DNA from 2 places in the Streptomyces sp. NBC_01451 genome. Region 1 is predicted to be linked to the other one. Evidence: predicted binding sites of a transcription regulator. Region 1 holds the regulator's gene; the other holds the start of a gene.

Region 1 (9,236 bases):
TACCGCGTCTACCAGCAGGTGAAGGGAGGAACCGGTTGGGGCAGGATCAGCGGTGTCGCAGACCTGTCCGGGACCTCGTTCACCCGGTCGGTGGGCGCGACCGGCGCCACCCTCCTCTTCGAGGTGCGGGCCGTGGACAAGGCGGGCCACGAGTCGACGGGCAGCGCTGACCAACTGGTCACCACCGTCGACCGGACCCCGCCGACCGTTACCGGACTGAAGGTCCTGAGCGAGAGCGCCCTGGGCGGAGTGACCCTCTGGTGGATGTCCGACGAGGGATCGCTGGAGAACCACCTGCTGAGGGCCAGTTCGCCCAACGGGCCGTTCACCGTGCTCAAGAGCGCGAGCAACTCGGCGAACGATGAGACCGCCCCGTACGGGGAAACCTCCTACTACAAGGTCTCGGCCACCGACACAGCAGGCAACACCGGGTACTCGTCGGTGGTGTCGTACGCCCGGCCGCTCGCCGTGCCCTACCTCGTCAACGGCGTCAACCGGCCGGAAGACGGCGGCGGCGTAGATCTGACCTGGTGGATGTCGCCGTTGGCACCGGCGGAGTTCCGGGTGTACCGCCATGACGAGACCACCGGGACACAGCTCGTGTCCTGTGACCCCGAGCTGATCGACACCACCTTCGGACTCCGGCACACCTACCTGTGCACCGACACCACCCCGGTGCCCAGTACGAGCTACTCGTACTGGGTGACCACCGTCGATGCCCTCGGACGCGAGTCGAAGCCCTCAGAAGGCATCGGCAGGTTCTACACGGACGCCACCGCCCCGCCCCTCGTCACCGGGTTCACGGCCACCGCCACCGAATACGGCACGGTCCTGGACTGGGACGACAACCCGGCGGCCGACATCGCCGAGTATCACGTCGTCCGGCTGAGCACGGTCGGCGACGGCACCCAGTACACCTATGTGGGCCGAACCGAGGCGGGAACCACCCGGATCGTCGACTCGGCGAACCTCCAGGACGGCGAGACCCACACGTACTACGTGAGCGCCGTGGACACTTCGGGCAACTCGAATGATTCGTCAGCCGAAGACCTGGTGTCCGTCACCGTCACCGAGCACGACCTGCGGCCCACCGTCGAGACCCCGGCGGACTGGCGGGTCCACGTGAACGCCCAGGTCGCCGACGACGCGACCTCGGTCGATCTCACATGGCGACTGGACAGCTCGTACTACGGGGCCGTCACCGGGTACCGGGTCTACCGGTGGAACCCGGCCACCACCACGTACGAGCCCCTGACCGCCGACCCGGTCACCGGCACGTCATACACGGACACCACGGCCGCGGTCGGCACCACCAACTTCTACTGGGTGACCGCCCTCCACGCCGACGGCACCGAATCCGCCCCCGACGACGCATGGGCGGCCCTGGCGCCCTGATCACGCGAGAGGGGCCCGGAGAATTCTCCGGGCCCCTCTCGCGTGTCTGTCCACGTACCTCAGTCCTGTTGCCGCTTCGGCCGCCAGACCACCAACGCACTGGTCTGCTGGACCTCCTGGTACGGAACCAGGTCCCGCCGGTACGACGCGTGCACCGCCGCCTCCCGCTGCTGCATGGCAGCCGCGGCCCCGTCCAGTGCGGACTCCATCTCCGCCACCCGGGACTGCAGAGCAGCGACCTGGTTCTCCAGCTCGATGATCCGCTTGATGCCGGCCAGGTTGATGCCCTCGTCCTGCGACAGTGCCTGCACCGTGCGGAGCAGGTCGATGTCGCGGGCCGAGTAGCGGCGGCCCCGGCCGGGGGTGCGGTCGGGGGAGACCAGGCCCAGGCGGTCGTACTGGCGCAGGGTCTGCGGGTGCAGGCCCGAGAGCTGGGCCGCCACCGAGATGACGTAGACCGGGGTCTCCTGCGTCAGTTCGTACGGATTGCGTCGACGACCGTCCATCTCGGTCAAGCTCCCTTCGCTGCCTCGAACAGCTCCGCCCGCGGATCCTCGTCCGCGGTCGCCTCGCGATACGCCTCCAGTGCGTCACGAGCCTTCCCCGTCAGCTCCGTCGGAACACTCACCTCGACGGTGACCAGCAGATCGCCCCGGGTGCCGTCCTTGCGGACCGCGCCCTTGCCCCGCGCGCGCATCGTGCGCCCGTTGGGCGTGCCCGGGGGCAGCTTCAGGGTGACCGGCGGGCCGGCCAGGGTCGGGACCCTGACCTCGCCGCCGAGTGCCGCCTCGACGAACGTCACCGGCACCGTCACCGTCAGGTTGTCCTCCTTGCGGCCGAAGACCGGGTGCGCGTCGACGTGGACGGTGACGTACAGGTCGCCCGCCGGGCCGCCGCGCTCTCCCGGCGCTCCCTTGCCGCGCAGGCGGATGCGCTGGTTGTCCGCCACCCCGGCCGGGATGCGCACCTGCATCGTCCGGGAGGACTTGGCGCGCCCGGAGCCGCTGCACACCAGGCAGGCGTGCTCCGCGATCAGGCCCCGGCCCTTGCAGTCGGGGCAGGGGTCGGTGAGCGAGAAGCCGCCGCCCGAGCCGCGGGCCACCTGGCCGGTGCCGACGCAGGTCGGGCACACGCGCGGTGTGCCGTTCTTGTCGCCGGTTCCCGAGCACGCCTTGCAGGGTGACTGGGACGTCATGCGCAACGGGACCGTCGCGCCGTCGACCGCCTCCGTGAAGCTGAGCGTGACCTCGGTGTCGATGTCCTGGCCGCGCCTGGGCTGCGTACGAGTGGTCCCGCCGCTGCGGTTGAACAGGCCGCCGAAGACGTCTCCGATGCCGCCGCCGAAGCCGCCCGCGCCGGAACCGCCGGCGCCTCCGCCCTGGGCGCCGCCTCCGAAGAGGTCACCCAGGTCGAAGTTGAAGGAGCCGCCGCCCGCGCCCGGCCCGGGGCGGAAGCCGCCGTTGCCGAAGAGGGCGCGGGCCTCGTCGTACTCCTTGCGCTTCTTGGGGTCGCCGAGGATGTCGTTCGCCTCGGAGATCTCCTTGAAGCGCTCCTCGGCCTTGGCGTTGCCCTTGTTGGCGTCCGGGTGGAACTCGCGGGCGAGTTTCCGGTACGCCTTCTTGATCTCGGCCTCGGTGGCGTCCTTGGGGACGCCGAGGACCTTGTAGAAGTCCTTCTCGATGAAGTCCTTGGTGCTCATCCCCGACGTCCCTCCTTCCCCGCGTCAATGCTCACGTCAGCCCTCTTCCGGGCCACCGTTCTCCTTGCCGTCCGCCGACTCCGGGGAGTCGCCCTTGTCGGCCTGCGTGGCCCCGGGCTGGGGCTCGGCCACCGCGACCCGCGCGGGACGCAGGTTGCGCTCGCCGAACCGGTAGCCCGGCTGCAGGATCGCCACGCAGGTCGTCTCCGTGACGTCCGGCGCGTACGAGTGCATCAGGGCCTCGTGGATCATCGGGTCGAAGGGCTCGCCCTCCTTGCCGAACTGCTGAAGGCCCATCTTGGCGGCGACGGTCTCCAGCGACTCGGCGACGGACTTGAACCCGCCGACCAGTTCGCCGTGTTCCCTCGCGCGGCCGATGTCGTCGAGCACGGGCAGAAGTTCGGTCAGGAGGCTCGCGATGGCGATCTCCTTGACCACGACCCGGTCCCGCTCGACCCTGCGGCGGTAGTTCTGATATTCGGCCTGGAGCCGCTGGAGGTCGGCGGTGCGCTCACCGAGCGCCGTGCGAACCTGGTCCAGCTGGGCCGTCAGACCGGCGACCTGTACTGCTGCTGCGTCCCCGGCCGGGGACGCCCCCTCCGAAGAGGGGGCGGCCTTCGGCTCGGCGTCGTCGGGGGTGGCGCCGGAAGGGACGTCGGGCTTCTCGTCGAAGCCCGGAGTCTCCTCCGTCACGCGACACCGTCCTTGCGCTCGTCGTCGACGATCTCGGCGTCCACCACGTCGTCGTCGGCCTTCGGGGCCTCGGCGCCGGGCGTGTCGTCACCGGCGGCCTGGCCGGCCTGGGCGTCGGCGTACATCGCCTGGCCCAGCTTCTGCGAGACGGCGGCGACCTTCTCCGTGGAGGTGCGGATCTCGGCGACGTCCTCGCCCTTGAGCGCGGCCTTCAGCTCCTCGATCGAGGCCTCGACCTCGGTCTTGATGTCGCCGGGGACCTTGTCCTCGTTGTCCTTGAGGAACTTCTCCGTCTGGTAGACGAGCTGCTCGCCCTGGTTGCGGGTCTCGGCGGCCTCGCGGCGACGGTGGTCCTCGTCCGCGTACTGCTCGGCCTCCTGGCGCATGCGGTCGACCTCGTCCTTCGGCAGCGAGGAGCCACCGGTGACGGTCATCTTCTGTTCCTTGCCCGTGCCGAGGTCCTTGGCCGTGACGTGCATGATGCCGTTGGCGTCGATGTCGAAGGCGACCTCGATCTGCGGCACGCCGCGCGGGGCCGGCGGCAGGCCCGTCAGCTCGAACATCCCGAGCTTCTTGTTGTACGCCGCGATCTCGCGCTCGCCCTGGTAGACCTGGATCTGGACGGACGGCTGGTTGTCCTCGGCCGTCGTGAAGATCTCGGAACGCTTGGTCGGGATCGTGGTGTTGCGCTCGATGAGCTTCGTCATGATCCCTCCCTTGGTCTCGATACCGAGGGACAGCGGGGTGACGTCGAGGAGCAGGACGTCCTTGACCTCGCCCTTGAGGACACCGGCCTGGAGCGCGGCGCCGATGGCGACGACCTCGTCCGGGTTAACGCCCTTGTTGGCGTCCTGACCGCCGGTCAGCTCCTTGACGAGCTCGGCGACGGCGGGCATACGGGTGGAGCCACCGACGAGAACGACGTGGTCGATCTCGGAGAGGTTGATCCCCGCGTCCTTGATGACGTTGTGGAACGGCGTCTTGCAGCGCTCCAGCAGGTCGGCCGTCAGCTGCTGGAACTGGGCGCGCGTGAGCTTCTCGTCCAGGTGCAGCGGGCCCTCGGCGGACGCCGTGATGTAGGGCAGGTTGATCGTGGTCTCGGTGGACGAGGACAGCTCGATCTTGGCCTTCTCGGCGGCCTCGCGGAGGCGCTGGAGAGCCATCTTGTCCTTGCCCAGGTCCACGCCGTGGCCGGAGCGGAACTGCTGGACCAGGTAGTCCATGACGCGCTGGTCCCAGTCGTCACCACCGAGGTGGTTGTCACCGTTGGTGGCCTTCACCTCGACGACGCCGTCACCGATCTCCAGGAGGGACACGTCGAAGGTGCCGCCACCGAGGTCGAAGACGAGGATCGTCTGGTCGTCCTTGTCGAGGCCGTACGCGAGAGCGGCGGCCGTCGGCTCGTTCACGATGCGCAGGACGTTCAGGCCCGCGATCTCGCCGGCCTCCTTCGTCGCCTGACGCTCGGAGTCGTTGAAGTAGGCCGGGACGGTGATGACCGCGTCCGTGACCTTCTCGCCCAGGTATGCCTCGGCGTCGCGCTTCAGCTTCTGCAGGATGAACGCGCTCATCTGCTGCGGGTTGAAGTTCTTCCCGTCGAGCTCGATCTTCCAGTCGGTGCCCATGTGGCGCTTGACCGACCGGATGGTCCTGTCGACGTTGGTGACCGCCTGGCGCTTGGCGACCTCGCCGACCAGCACCTCACCGTTCTTCGCGAAGGCGACGACGGACGGCGTGGTCCTGGCACCCTCGGCGTTGGTGATGACGGTGGGCTCGCCGCCCTCCAGAACGCTGACGACGGAGTTAGTCGTGCCCAGGTCGATGCCGACCGCACGTGCCATTTCAATTCCTCCAGCAGCAATGACTTGAGTGGAACAGGCTCAAGTGTGCATCACTCCCGCCGCCCGGTCAACAGAGCTGAGTCGACCACACTCAACTCTTATCCGTTCCTTACACGCAATGCCGCTCTGACCTGCGCCGACTGCGCGGCAGCGGACCGCCGAAGCCCGTACACGGGAACTCTCAGCAGCCCCACCACCACCATCCCGGCCACTCCCACCACCCACCACAGCCCCGATTCCCCGGCCCAGCCGCCGTGCACGAGCACCCCCACCAGCACCGCGCCGAAGGCGCCCGCGCCGAGCAGTACGGCCGCCCCGCGCGGGGTGAGCCCCAGCCGCCGCAGCCGGTGCGCGAGATGATCGGGCCCGCCACGCAACAGGGGCCGTCCGGCCAGCCGCCGCGACACCACGACGAGCACCACGTCCGCACCGGCCACGGCGGTGAGCGCGAACAGCACCCCCGCACTGGCCGCCGGTTCGTGCCCGGTCCGCACGACCACCGCCGACGAGGCCAGCACGAACCCGGTGAACAGGGACCCGCACGCGCCGAGGGCGATCCGCGCGGGATGCCAGTTGTGCATGAGGAACCCGGTGAGCGCGGCGGCCAGCACGCTCAGCAGTACGGCGAGCCCGTCGAGCACCTCTACGGCGGCGCACGCGGCGACCCCGAAGGCGGTCAGCACCCCGACCGTCCCCACCAGCCCGTCGGCATGGTCGAGGGCCCGGAAGGCGAGGGCGACGAACACGATCCAGAGGACGGCGAGCAGCCCGACCCCGAACCCCAGCTCCCCGTACGGCACCACGAACGCGGCGGCCACGGCCGTACCGACGACGAGGAAGCGGGCCTTCACCCGCCGCACGTCGGCCACGAGCCCGAGTGCGCCGACACCCGCGCCGGCGAGGAGAAGGGCGGCGATGCCGTCCCCGAGAGGGGCGTATCCGGTCCACTCCCCCGCTCCCGCGACCAGCCCCGTCGCGAGCACGACGGCGAGGCCGCCGAGCAGTGGCAGGGGGCGTGCCCGGCGCCGGTCGAGCACGCCGAGGCGCAGGGCGGGTGTCCGCAGGAGGGCGGCGAGGACGGCGGCGAGGAGAAGGGCGGCGATGGCGGCGAGAATCCCGTAGAGCACGGGCTCACGGTAGGCGGAAACGTAACAATTCTGTACGAATAACACGACTTAACATCGTCTGATCTGATCGACTTCGCTCTACGACTCAGGTAAGCCTGAGCGATCCAGATCACTCCGCCGCTGACTACAGTGCGGGCCAAGATGTTGGGTAGTCTCTGACAGACTGCCTAAGTTACCGCTTAGTAATACTCTCCATCGGTCATCACGTCAGTCATTCAGTCATTACGTCAGTCATCACGTCCCATTCACATCAGCCATTACGCGCGCAGGCCCGAGGAGCCCGACATGCAACTCGCCGCGATCATCGTGTCGCTCGTCCTGACCGTGATCGGCGTCGCGCTGCTCGCACGCGCCATCGGTCAGTTCGTCCGGTTCTTCAAACTCGGCCAGCCGGTTCCGGCCGGCCTTCGGACGGACAATCCCTACCAGCGCAGCGTGACGCTGGTGAAGGAGTTCCTCGGCCACACGCGCATGAACCGGTGGGGCATCGTCGGCTTCGCGCACTGGTTCGTGGCGGTCGGCTTCCTGACCCTGCCGCCGACCCTCGCCCAGGCCTTCGGCCAGCTCTTCTCGGCCGACTGGACGCTGCCCGTCATCGGCGGCTTCCTGCCGTTCGAGCTGTACATCGAGTTCATCGGCGTGATGACGATCCTCGGCATCGCCGTGCTGATCGTGATCCGCCTGCTGAACCTGCCCTCGCGCCCCGGCCGCAAGTCCCGCTTCGCGGGCTCCAAGGCGGGCCAGGCGTACTTCGTCGAGTACGTCATCCTCACCATCGGCCTCGCGATCTACGTGCTGCGCGGCCTGGAGGGCGCGATCCACCATGTCGAGCACTACGAGGCCGCGTACTTCGCCTCGTACCCGCTCGTCCTGGCCTTCAAGGGCCTGAGCGTCGCGACACTCCAGAACCTGATCTACCTCACCGCGATGGTGAAGATCAGCACCTCGTTCGTCTGGATGATCGTCGTCTCGCTGAACACCAACATGGGTGTCGCCTGGCACCGCTTCCTCGCCTTCCCGAACATCTGGTTCAAGCGCGAGGCGACCGGCGGCACCGCCCTGGGCGCCCTCCAGCCGATGACGTCCGGCGGCGAGGCGATCGACTTCACCGACCCCGGCGAGGACGACGTCTTCGGCGTGAGCCAGGTCGAACAGTTCTCCTGGAAGGGTCTGCTCGACTTCTCCACCTGTACGGAGTGCGGTCGCTGTCAGTCGCAGTGCCCGGCCTGGAACACCGGCAAGCCCCTCTCCCCCAAGCTGCTGATCATGTCGCTGCGGGACCACGCCCACGCCAAGGCCCCCTACCTCCTGGCGGGCGGCGGCAAGACGGCGGAGGGCGAGGAGAAGGCGAGCGAGGAGCAGCTGAAGGACGTCCCGGCCGCCGCCCTCGCGGAGGCCGAACGCCCGCTCATCGGCACCGCCGAGGAGAACGGCGTCATCGACCCGGACGTCCTGTGGTCCTGCACGACCTGCGGTGCCTGCGTCGAGCAGTGCCCGGTGGACATCGAGCACGTCGACCACATCGTCGACATGCGCCGCTACCAGGTGATGATCGAGAGCGCCTTCCCGTCCGAGGCGGGCACGATGCTCAAGAACCTGGAGAAGAAGGGCAACCCCTGGGGCCTGGCGAAGAAGCAGCGCCTGGAGTGGCTCAAGGAGCTCGACTTCGAGGTGCCGGTCGTCGGCAGGGACATCGAGGACCTGACCGAGGTCGAGTACCTGTACTGGGTTGGCTGCGCGGGCTCGCTGGAGGACCGCGCCAAGAAGACGACGAAGGCCTTCGCCGAGCTCCTCCACATCGCGGGCGTCAAGTTCGCGATCATGGGCGGCGACGAGAAGTGCACCGGCGACTCGGCCCGCCGCCTCGGCAACGAGCCCCTGTTCCAGGAACTGGGCATGGAGAACGTCATGGCGCTGAACATGGCGTTCGGCGAGGAGACGGACGACGAGGGCAAGGTCACCCCGGAGTCGAAGAAGCCCAAGTCCGCGAAGAAGATCGTCGCGACCTGCCCGCACTGCCTGAACACGATCGGCAACGAGTACCCGCAGCTCGGCGGCGACTACGAGGTCGTCCACCACACCCAGCTGCTCCAGCACCTCATCGACGACGGCAAACTGCTCCCCGTCACCCCCGTCGAGGGCCTCATCACCTACCACGACCCCTGCTACCTGGGCCGTCACAACAAGATCTACACGCCCCCGCGCGAGATCATGTCGGCCGTCCCGGGCCTGCGCCAGCAGGAGATGCACCGCCACAAGGAACGCGGCTTCTGCTGCGGCGCGGGCGGCGCGCGGATGTGGATGGAGGAGCGGATCGGCAAGCGCATCAACAACGAGCGCGTCGACGAGGCCCTGTCCCTGAACCCGGACATCGTGTCGACGGCCTGCCCCTTCTGCCTCGTCATGCTGACCGACTCGGTCAACGGCAAGAAGAACGACGGCAAGGCCAAGGAGTCCATCACGGTCGTGGACGTCGCCCAG
Region 2 (9,236 bases), 2.2 Mb from region 1:
CCCGTCGCGCCTCCCGGACGCTACGGAAACGGACCCGGCCCTCGTCCGTGAGGTGGACGAGCCAGGCACGTCCGTCGGCCGGGTCCGGCTCGCGGGCGATCAGGCCCAGCTCCTCCAGCGCGCGCAGCTGACGGGACATGGTGGCCTTGCCGACACCGATGTAGGCCGCGAGCTCGGTGGCACGCTGACGCCCGCACTCGTCGAGCCGCACCAGCAGCCCGTACGCCGACGACTCCAGGTCGGGGTGGACCTCGCGGGCCATCTCCCCGGAGTTGGCCCGGGCACGCCGCAGGAACACCGTCAACTCGCGCTCCAGGGCGAGGAACTCCCGCTCGACCCCGCGCCCGGACATCGCGGACTCGACACGCCGCCCGCCGAGGTTCCCCTCGCCGTTCCCGTCCTCGTGCACGTCAGCACCCCTGATCCGGTTTCGCCGCTCTGAAGATTTCCGCCACACACCGCCGTTGCCGCAGCTCGGACAGTATTTCGCAGGCCAGGAGCAACGACGTCACCCAGGTCCCCCCGCAGGCCCCGGGCACGGGTACGGGAAGGCCCGGACCCCCCTTCCTTCCGGGGACCCGGGCCCTCGCCGACCGGCAGCGTCCGTCACGCCGCTGCCGGAACCCTCACCTCCGCCGGGTTCTGAGCCGGGGTGAGCGCCAGTTCGAGGACCTGGCGGACGTCCGTGACGGCATGGACGTCGAGCTTCTCCAGGACCTCGGCCGGGACGTCGTCCAGGTCGGCCTCGTTGCGCTTCGGGATGATCACGGTGGTGACGCCGGCCCGGTGCGCGGCGAGCAGCTTCTGCTTCACACCGCCGATGGGCAGCACCCGTCCGGTCAGCGAGACCTCGCCGGTCATGGCGACGTCCGTCCGGACGAGCCGTCCGCTGAGCAGCGAGGCGAGGGCGGTCGTCATGGTGACGCCCGCGCTCGGACCGTCCTTGGGCACGGCACCCGCCGGGAAGTGGATGTGCACGCCCCGGTCCTTCAGGTCGCCCACGGGCAGTTCCAGTTCGGCGCCGTGCGAGCGCAGGAAGGAGAGCGCGATCTGCGCGGACTCCTTCATGACGTCGCCGAGCTGCCCGGTGAGGGTCAGTCCGGCGGCGCCGGTCTCCGGATCGGCGAGCGACGCCTCGACGTAGAGGACGTCACCCCCGGCCCCGGTGACCGCGAGCCCGGTCGCCACGCCCGGTACGGCGGTGCGCCGCTCGGCCGGGTCGGTGGCGGACTCGGGCACGTGGTGGGGCCGCCCGATGAGGCCGCGCAGGTCGTCCTCCGTGACGGTGAACGGCAGCTTGCGCTCACCGAGTTCGTGCTGTGCGGCGACCTTGCGCAGCAGCCGCGCGATGGACCGCTCCAGGTTCCGGACCCCGGCCTCCCGGGTGTACTCGCCGGCCAGCTTGCGCAACGCGCCCTCGTCGAGGGCGACTTCGGCGCCTTCCAGGCCGGCCCGCTCCAACTGCCGGGGCAGCAGGTGGTCCCGGGCGATGACGACCTTCTCGTCCTCCGTGTAGCCGTCCAGCCGGACGAGTTCCATCCGGTCGAGCAGGGCCTCGGGGATGGCCTCCAGGACATTCGCGGTGGCGAGGAACACCACGTCGCTCAGGTCGAGTTCGACTTCGAGGTAGTGGTCGCGGAAGGTGTGGTTCTGCGCCGGGTCGAGGACTTCGAGCAGGGCCGCGGCCGGGTCGCCCCGGAAGTCGGAGCCGACCTTGTCGATCTCGTCGAGGAGGACGACGGGGTTCATCGACCCGGCCTCCTTGATGGCCCGCACGATGCGCCCGGGCAGCGCGCCGACATACGTACGCCGGTGCCCGCGGATCTCGGCCTCGTCCCTGACCCCGCCCAGCGCCACGCGGACGAACTTCCGCCCCATGGCGTGCGCGACGGACTCACCCAGGCTGGTCTTGCCGACCCCGGGCGGCCCGACGAGGGCGAGCACGGCGCCACCACGACGCCCGCCGACAACACCCAGCCCGCGCTCGGCACGCCGCTTGCGCACGGCGAGGTACTCGGTGATGCGCTCCTTCACGTCCTCCAGCCCCGCGTGCTCGGCGTCGAGCACGGCCTGGGCGCCCTGGATGTCGTAGGAGTCCTCGGTCCGCTCGTTCCACGGCAGTTCGAGAACGGTGTCGAGCCAGGTCCGGATCCAGCCGCCTTCGGGTGACTGCTCGGAGGACCGCTCCAGCTTGTCGACCTCCTTGAGAGCCGCCTCGCGCACGTTCTCGGGCAGATCGGCGGCCTCGACGCGGGTCCGGTAGTCGTCGGACTCCTCGCCGTCCCGCTCGCCGTTGATCTCGCGCAGCTCCTTGCGTACGGCTTCCAGCTGCTTGCGCAGCAGGAACTCCCGCTGCTGCTTGTCGACGCCCTCCTGGACGTCCTTCGCGATGGTCTCGGCCACGTCCTGCTCGGCGAGGTGGTCGCGCAGCTGCTGGGTGGCGAGCTTCAGCCGGGCCACCGGGTCGGTGGTCTCCAGCAGTTCGATCTTCTGGTCGGTGCTGAGGAAGGGCGAGTAACCGGAATTGTCGGCAAGGGCGGAGACGTCGTCGATGGCCTGTACGCGGTCGACGACCTGCCAGGCGCCGCGCTTGCGCAGCCAGGCGGTCGCGAGAGCCTTGTACTCCTTGGCAAGTTCGGTGACGTGACCGGGCACGGGGTCCGGCACGGTCTCGTCGATCCGCGTCCCCTCGACCCACAGCGCGGCCCCCGGGCCGGTGGTCCCGGCGCCGATCCGCACCCGTCCCCGGGCCCGGATGAGGGCGCCCGGATCCCCGTCGGCCAGCCGGCCGACCTGCTCGACGGTACCGAGCACACCGGTGCCCGGGTACGTCCCGTCGATGCGCGGCACGAGCAGAACCCTGGGCTTGCCGGGCTCGGTGCGGGCGGCGGCCTGGGCGGCCTCCACCGCGGCACGCACCTCGGCGTCGTTCAGGTCCAGCGGAACAACCATGCCGGGCAGCACGACCTCGTCGTCGAGCGGCAGCACGGGCAGCGTGAGCGGTGTGAACGCCGTGGACTCAGTAGCCATGATCTCCCCTTCGGCACTCAAGTTGAGCTATGCCGACTCAATGCACGGCGGAGGCCGATTGTTCCCCGGTCCGTGTTCGCCGTGAGCGATCACCTCTGCCGCGACGACCGGACCTGCGCATACAGTCTCGTACGTAATACTCATTACTGAACTTCAACCATTACCTCGGGAGTTGGCGTGGACGGAACCGTGCGGGCCTGGGTCGACGGCTGGGTGGTCTCGCGCGGGGCGTCGCCGCCGTTGGTCGAGCCCTGGGGATACACGATCGACGTGGGCACGGCCGAGCACGTCACCCGGCACGTCCTCGACGCGGTGAACGACGGCGTCGAGGAGCGGACCGTCCGGAAAGTGGCCGACGCGGTGACCGGGGAAGGCGTGTGGCTCAAGGTCTTCGCCGACCCGGCGACGGTCGGCGGGTGGCTCGGCGAGGGCTGGTGGGTCGCCCCCGATCCGGGTTACCTGATGTCGGCCCCCCTGACCGCCGCGGCACCCCCGGCCGTCCCGGACGGCTACCGGGCCCGCGTGTGGACGCGCGGCGGGGTGACCCGCGTCCTGCTCACGGCACCCGACGGCTCCTGGGCGGCCCGCGGCCAGCTCGCCCCGACGGGCCGTACAGCGGTCGTCGACCAGGTGGCGACCTCCCCCGCGCACCAGCGCCGGGGACTCGGCTCGTTCGTGATGCGCACGCTGGCCCAGGAGGCCGTCGCACAGGGCGCGGAGAGAGGCGTACTGGCCGGAACACCGGACGGACGGGCGCTGTACGAGGCGCTGGGCTGGCGGGCCGAGGCGCTTCTGACGAGCGCGAAGTTCATGGGGACGGGCGCCGGACGTTAAAGATCAAGCCGGGCCGGCCTCCGCCGTCGCCGCACCCAGGGCCAGGTGGCGACGCCGATGGCCAGCGCCGTCACATGCCCCCAGTTGGTCATCGGATCGGTGTAGGCGATCAGGTCCCGCACCAGCGTCCCGCCGAACACCAGCAGCAACGGCCACCCCAGCCAGGGCCTCAGCAGGCCCGCCAGCGCCCCCGCACTCGCCGCGACCCCGAAACTGATCCCGTAGTCGAGCCGGTGAAGGGAACTCACGGGCAGCCACCCCACCAGCACCGCGAGCCCCACCGGCACCTCGGTCGCGAGGGTGGCCAGCACATGCCCCAGTGCGAACACCCCTGCGGTACGCAGCCCGCCGATCCGCCGCTCCAGCGCGGTCAGCACGAGGAGGAAGAGCACGGCGTACGGCGATGTCACGCCACCCACGACCCACAGCGCGCTGGCGACCAGCACGAACACGGGGGTCCGCAGGAGATGGGCGACATCGGTGCTGGAGCCCTGGTGGAGGGCGTGCACGAGGGCGGGGTCGGCGTGCTCGGCGACGAAGGCCGTGACCAGGAGGACCGCCGCGAACGTGAGGGTGAACGGGGTTCCGGTGGGAGTGGGGAGGAGGCGCCAGGGACGGAGGACCCGCCTCCCGGGGGCAGCCCCCTCGGGCGCCGCGGGCCGCACGGGCACGGCTTCCACCGGTCCTCGCTGCCTCGGCATCCCGTCCAGCAGCCGTACGCCCTCCGCGACGGGCGCGTCCGGGGGCGCCGACGGACCCGCCGTCACATCACCCTTCGCATCGACCCGTTCCACGGTGAGGCTCTCCTTCCGTTTCGCCCCACCCTTCGCCTCCACCCGCACGGTTGTCTGTGACCCGCACCACGCCTCGGCCGATTCACAGCAATCCGACAGGCCTCATAAAGGCCGCGCTCATTCGAGGCGCACTGCGCCAAGATGTCCCCATGACCCACCCGACCGCCGCCCACGACACCCCCGAAGTCCTGGACCGCCGCGAGGGCCCGTACGGCGAGGTCGTCCTGCGGCGACACGGGGAGTTACTGCAGATCATCGCCAACGGGTGCTTCCTGATGGACACTTCGGACGGCCGGTCCGAGCGCCTCCTCGTCGACGCGGCCCTCGACGCCCTCACCCCCGGCACCCGGGACTCCGCCCCGCACGTCCTCATCGGCGGCCTCGGCGTCGGGTTCTCGCTCGTGCACGCCGCGGCCGACCCCCACTGGGGCGGCATCACCGTCGTCGAACGCGAACCGGCGGTCATCGGATGGCATCGGGACGGACCGCTCGCCCCGCTCTCCTCCGACGCCCTCGCCGATCCCCGTACCAGGATCGTCGAAGCCGATCTCGTGAGATACGTCAATGAGACCTCCGCCACATTCGACGCGCTGTGTCTCGACATCGACAACGGGCCCGGCTGGACCGTCACGGAGGACAACCAGAGCCTGTATTCGCAGGCCGGACTGGCAAGCTGCGCAAGGGTGTTGAGGCCGGACGGGGTGCTCGCGGTGTGGTCCGCGCAACCCTCACGGGAATTTGAGGGAACTCTACGGAATGCCGGATTCCGGTCGGTACGCACCGAAGAGATCGCCGTTGCCCGGGGAGTCCCCGACGTCGTCCACCTCGCCGTCCGACCTGGATAGACCCCTCGCGGTGACTGCCCGTACTCTGCTTCCCTGACGCCGATCACTCATCCGATCAGTCGTGCGTCAATCGCAGTCATGCGCGGACAAGCGCAGCCAAGGAACCACCCCACTGGTTCCGGAAAGCACACTTCAGGGACGGGCGATGGAGCAGACACACACCTCCCAGAACGGCGCGACGGCGACCCCCGGCGCCCAGCGCCGGGTACTCGTGGTCGAGGACGATCCGACGATCGTCGACGCCATCGCGGCCCGTCTGCGTGCCGAGGGATTTCTCGTGCAGACCGCCGGTGACGGCCCGGCCGCCGTCGACACCGCCGAGGCATGGCAGCCCGACCTGCTGATCCTCGACATCATGCTGCCCGGCTTCGACGGGCTCGAAGTATGCAGGCGGGTACAGGCCCAGCGGGCCGTGCCCGTCCTGATGCTCACCGCGCGCGACGACGAGACCGACATGCTGGTCGGGCTCGGTGTCGGCGCCGACGACTACATGACCAAGCCCTTCTCCATGCGCGAGCTGGCCGCGCGGGTGCATGTGCTGCTGCGCCGGGTGGAGCGGGCCGCCATCGCCGCGTCGACACCCCGCTCCGGCATCCTGCGGCTCGGCGAGCTGGAGATCGACCACGCGCAGCGACGGGTGCGGGTGCGCTCCGAGGACGTGCATCTCACGCCCACCGAGTTCGACCTGCTCGTCTGTCTCGCCAACACCCCCCGCGCCGTCCTCTCCCGCGAGCAGCTGCTCGCGGAGGTGTGGGACTGGGCGGACGCCTCCGGCACCCGCACCGTCGACAGCCACATCAAGGCGCTGCGCCGGAAGATCGGCGCCGAGCGGATCCGTACGGTGCACGGGGTCGGGTACGCACTGGAGACACCGACGCCATGAACCGCGGGCGGCCGGCCGCACGGAGGAGCCCCGGAGAACCCTGGGGCGGCGTACGCCCGTTCTCGATCAAGACCAAGCTGGGCGCACTGGTGGTCGTCTCGGTGCTGATCACCACCGGCCTGTCGATGATCGCGGTGCACACCAAGACGGAGCTCCGCTTCATCACGGTCTTCTCGATGATCGCCACACTGCTGATTACGCAGTTCGTGGCCCATTCGCTCACCGCGCCGCTGGACGACATGAACGCCGTGGCGCGCTCCATCTCGCACGGCGACTACACGCGCCGGGTGCGCGAGAACCGCTGGGACGAGCTGGGCGACCTGGCCCAGACGATCAACGTCATGGCCGACGAGCTGGAGGCCCAGGACCGTCAGCGCAAGGAGCTGGTGGCGAACGTCTCGCACGAGCTGCGCACCCCCATCGCGGGTCTGCGTGCCGTGCTGGAGAACGTCGTGGACGGCGTCTCGGCCGCCGATCCCGAGACCATGCGCACGGCGCTCAAGCAGACCGAGCGCCTCGGGCGGCTGGTGGAGACCCTGCTGGACCTCTCCCGGCTCGACAACGGGGTCGTACCGCTGCGCAAACGGCGGTTCGAGGTCTGGCCCTACCTCTCCGGTGTGCTCAAGGAGGCGAACATGCTCGCCTCCACGCGCGCGGGCATCGCGTCGGGCTCCGGCGGGCACACCCGCAACGACGTCCATCTGCACCTCGACGTCAATCCGCCCGAGCTGGTCGCGCACGCGGACCCGGAGCGCCTCCACCAGGTCGTCGCCAACCTGATCGACAACGCGGTCAAGCACAGCCCCGCGCACGGCCGGGTCACGGTGAAGGCGCGGCGCGGGACGCTGACCGAGTCGCTGGAGCTGGAGATCCTGGACGAGGGCCCGGGCATCCCGCGCTCGGAGTGGCACCGGGTGTTCGAGCGGTTCAACCGCGGTGGCGTCAGCGCGCCGCACGGGCCGGGCAGCGACGGCGGTACGGGCCTCGGCCTGGCCATCGCGCGCTGGGCCGTCGATCTGCACGGCGGCCGGATCGGTGTGGCCGAATCCGAGCGAGGTTGCCGGATTTTGGTCACCCTTCCGGGAGAGTCATCCGTTCCAAGTTGACGTAAAGTTCGAAGCGGAGCCGCAAGATCCACCTGGCATCCGCGCTGACGGACGCGCGTGGACACGTGTGATTGCTCACAGGCCCGCGCATTTGGTGCGCCCGGCCGACAATTTGGGCTTCCCTCAGGTGTCCCTTTCGGACCGGAACCCCGCTTGTTTCCCGCCATTTCACCCCCCGAAACCCGATTCCCGATGTGACTTACGCGACGATGAACGGACCCGGACTGACCTTTCGGCCACGGGGGCGTAGCCTTAATTCCCGCTGTCCATCACCTTGTGAAGCGGAAGAGGGCGGTTGCCGCCGTGTCTGCACAGTCCCCCAGTAACTCATCGAGCATCTCGACCGACGAACCCGCAGGTAACCCTGCGGCGGCGTTCGGCCCCAACGAGTGGCTCGTCGACGAGATCTATCAGCAGTACCTCCAGGACCCGAATTCGGTAGACCGTGCCTGGTGGGACTTCTTCGCCGACTACAAGCCCGGGGCGCCCGCCGCCTCGCCGGCTACGGCGGGTGCTGCGGCCGCGGGGGCCGCAGAGACCACCACGACCGCCCCAGCGGCTCCGGCCGCGCCCGCGGCTCCCGTGACGCCGTCCGTACCGGCGCCGGCTGCCGCGGCGGCTCCCCCGGCCACCGCGCCCGCACCGGCCGCGAAGCCCGCAGCGTCGAAGCCCGCCGCCGCGGCGCCCGCACCGGCCGCCGCCAAGCCCAAGGCCGCTCCCGCCGCCGAGGCCGCGGACGGCCCGGAGTTCGTGACACTGCGCGGCCCGTCCGCGGCCGTGGCGAAGAACATGAACGCCTCGATCGAGGTGCCCACGGCCACGTCCGTGCGCGCGGTCCCGGTGAAGCTGCTCTTCGACAACCGCATCGTCATCAACAACCACCTGAAGCGCGCCCGGGGCGGGAAGATCTCCTTCACCCACCTCATCGGCTACGCGATGGTGCAGGCCATCAAGGCCATGCCGTCGATGAACTACTCCTTCGCGGAGAAGGACGGCAAGCCGACCCTCGTCAAGCCGGCGCACGTCAACTTCGGTCTGGCCATCGACCTGGTGAAGCCCAACGGCGACCGCCAGCTCGTCGTGGCCGGCATCAAGAAGGCCGAGACGCTGAACTTCTTCGAGTTCTGGCAGGCCTACGAGGACATCGTCCGCCGCGCCCGCGAGGGCAAGCTGACGATGGACGACTTCACCGGTGTCACGGTCTCCCTGACCAACCCCGGCGGCCTCGGCACCGTCCACTCGGTCCCGCGTCTGATGCCCGGTCAGTCGGTCATCATGGGCGTCGGTTCCATGGACTACCCGGCGGAGTTCCAGGGCACCTCCCAGGACACCCTGAACAAGCTCGGCATCTCCAAGGTCATGACGCTCACGTCGACCTACGACCACCGGGTCATCCAGGGCGCCGCCTCCGGCGAGTTCCTGCGCGTCGTCGCGAACTACCTGCTCGGCGAGGCCGGCTTCTACGACGAGATCTTCGAGGCGCTGCGCATCCCCTACGAGCCGGTCCGCTGGCTCAAGGACATCGACGCCTCGCACGACGACGACGTCACCAAGCCCGCCCGCGTCTTCGAGCTGATCCACTCCTACCGGGTCCGCGGCCACGTCATGGCCGACACCGACCCGCTGGAGTACCGCCAGCGCAAGCACCCCGACCTGGACATCACCGAACACGGGCTCACCCTCTGGGACCTGGAGCGCGAGTTCGCGGTCGGCGGCTTCTCCGGCAAGTCCCTGATGAAGCTGC

What was found. The regulator HspR, encoded in region 1, represses chaperone genes until heat shock. The targets are predictions, from matches to a motif close to TTGAGNNNNNNNNNCTCAA.
Region 2: a site for HspR is predicted at 3,053-3,071, ahead of lon (endopeptidase La). Genes of this name have one in related genera too.

The regions. Positions count from the first base shown of each region.
Region 1 is NZ_CP109479.1:5,099,974-5,109,209, reverse strand. Features, by position in the region: gene OG595_RS22395 (PA14 domain-containing protein) at 1-1,395, shown strand, start outside; gene OG595_RS22390 (heat shock protein transcriptional repressor HspR) at 1,455-1,901, opposite strand; gene dnaJ (molecular chaperone DnaJ) at 1,907-3,094, opposite strand; gene grpE (nucleotide exchange factor GrpE) at 3,131-3,787, opposite strand; gene dnaK (molecular chaperone DnaK) at 3,784-5,628, opposite strand; gene OG595_RS22370 (MraY family glycosyltransferase) at 5,727-6,755, opposite strand; gene OG595_RS22365 (heterodisulfide reductase-related iron-sulfur binding cluster) at 7,041-9,236, shown strand, end outside.
Region 2 is NZ_CP109479.1:2,863,460-2,872,695, forward strand. Features, by position in the region: gene OG595_RS12075 (MarR family winged helix-turn-helix transcriptional regulator) at 1-409, opposite strand, end outside; gene lon (endopeptidase La) at 607-3,030, opposite strand; gene OG595_RS12085 (GNAT family N-acetyltransferase) at 3,208-3,864, shown strand; gene OG595_RS12090 (rhomboid-like protein) at 3,861-4,658, opposite strand; gene OG595_RS12095 (spermidine synthase) at 4,808-5,503, shown strand; gene OG595_RS12100 (response regulator transcription factor) at 5,649-6,386, shown strand; gene OG595_RS12105 (HAMP domain-containing sensor histidine kinase) at 6,383-7,492, shown strand; gene OG595_RS12110 (multifunctional oxoglutarate decarboxylase/oxoglutarate dehydrogenase thiamine pyrophosphate-binding subunit/dihydrolipoyllysine-residue succinyltransferase subunit) at 7,796-9,236, shown strand, end outside.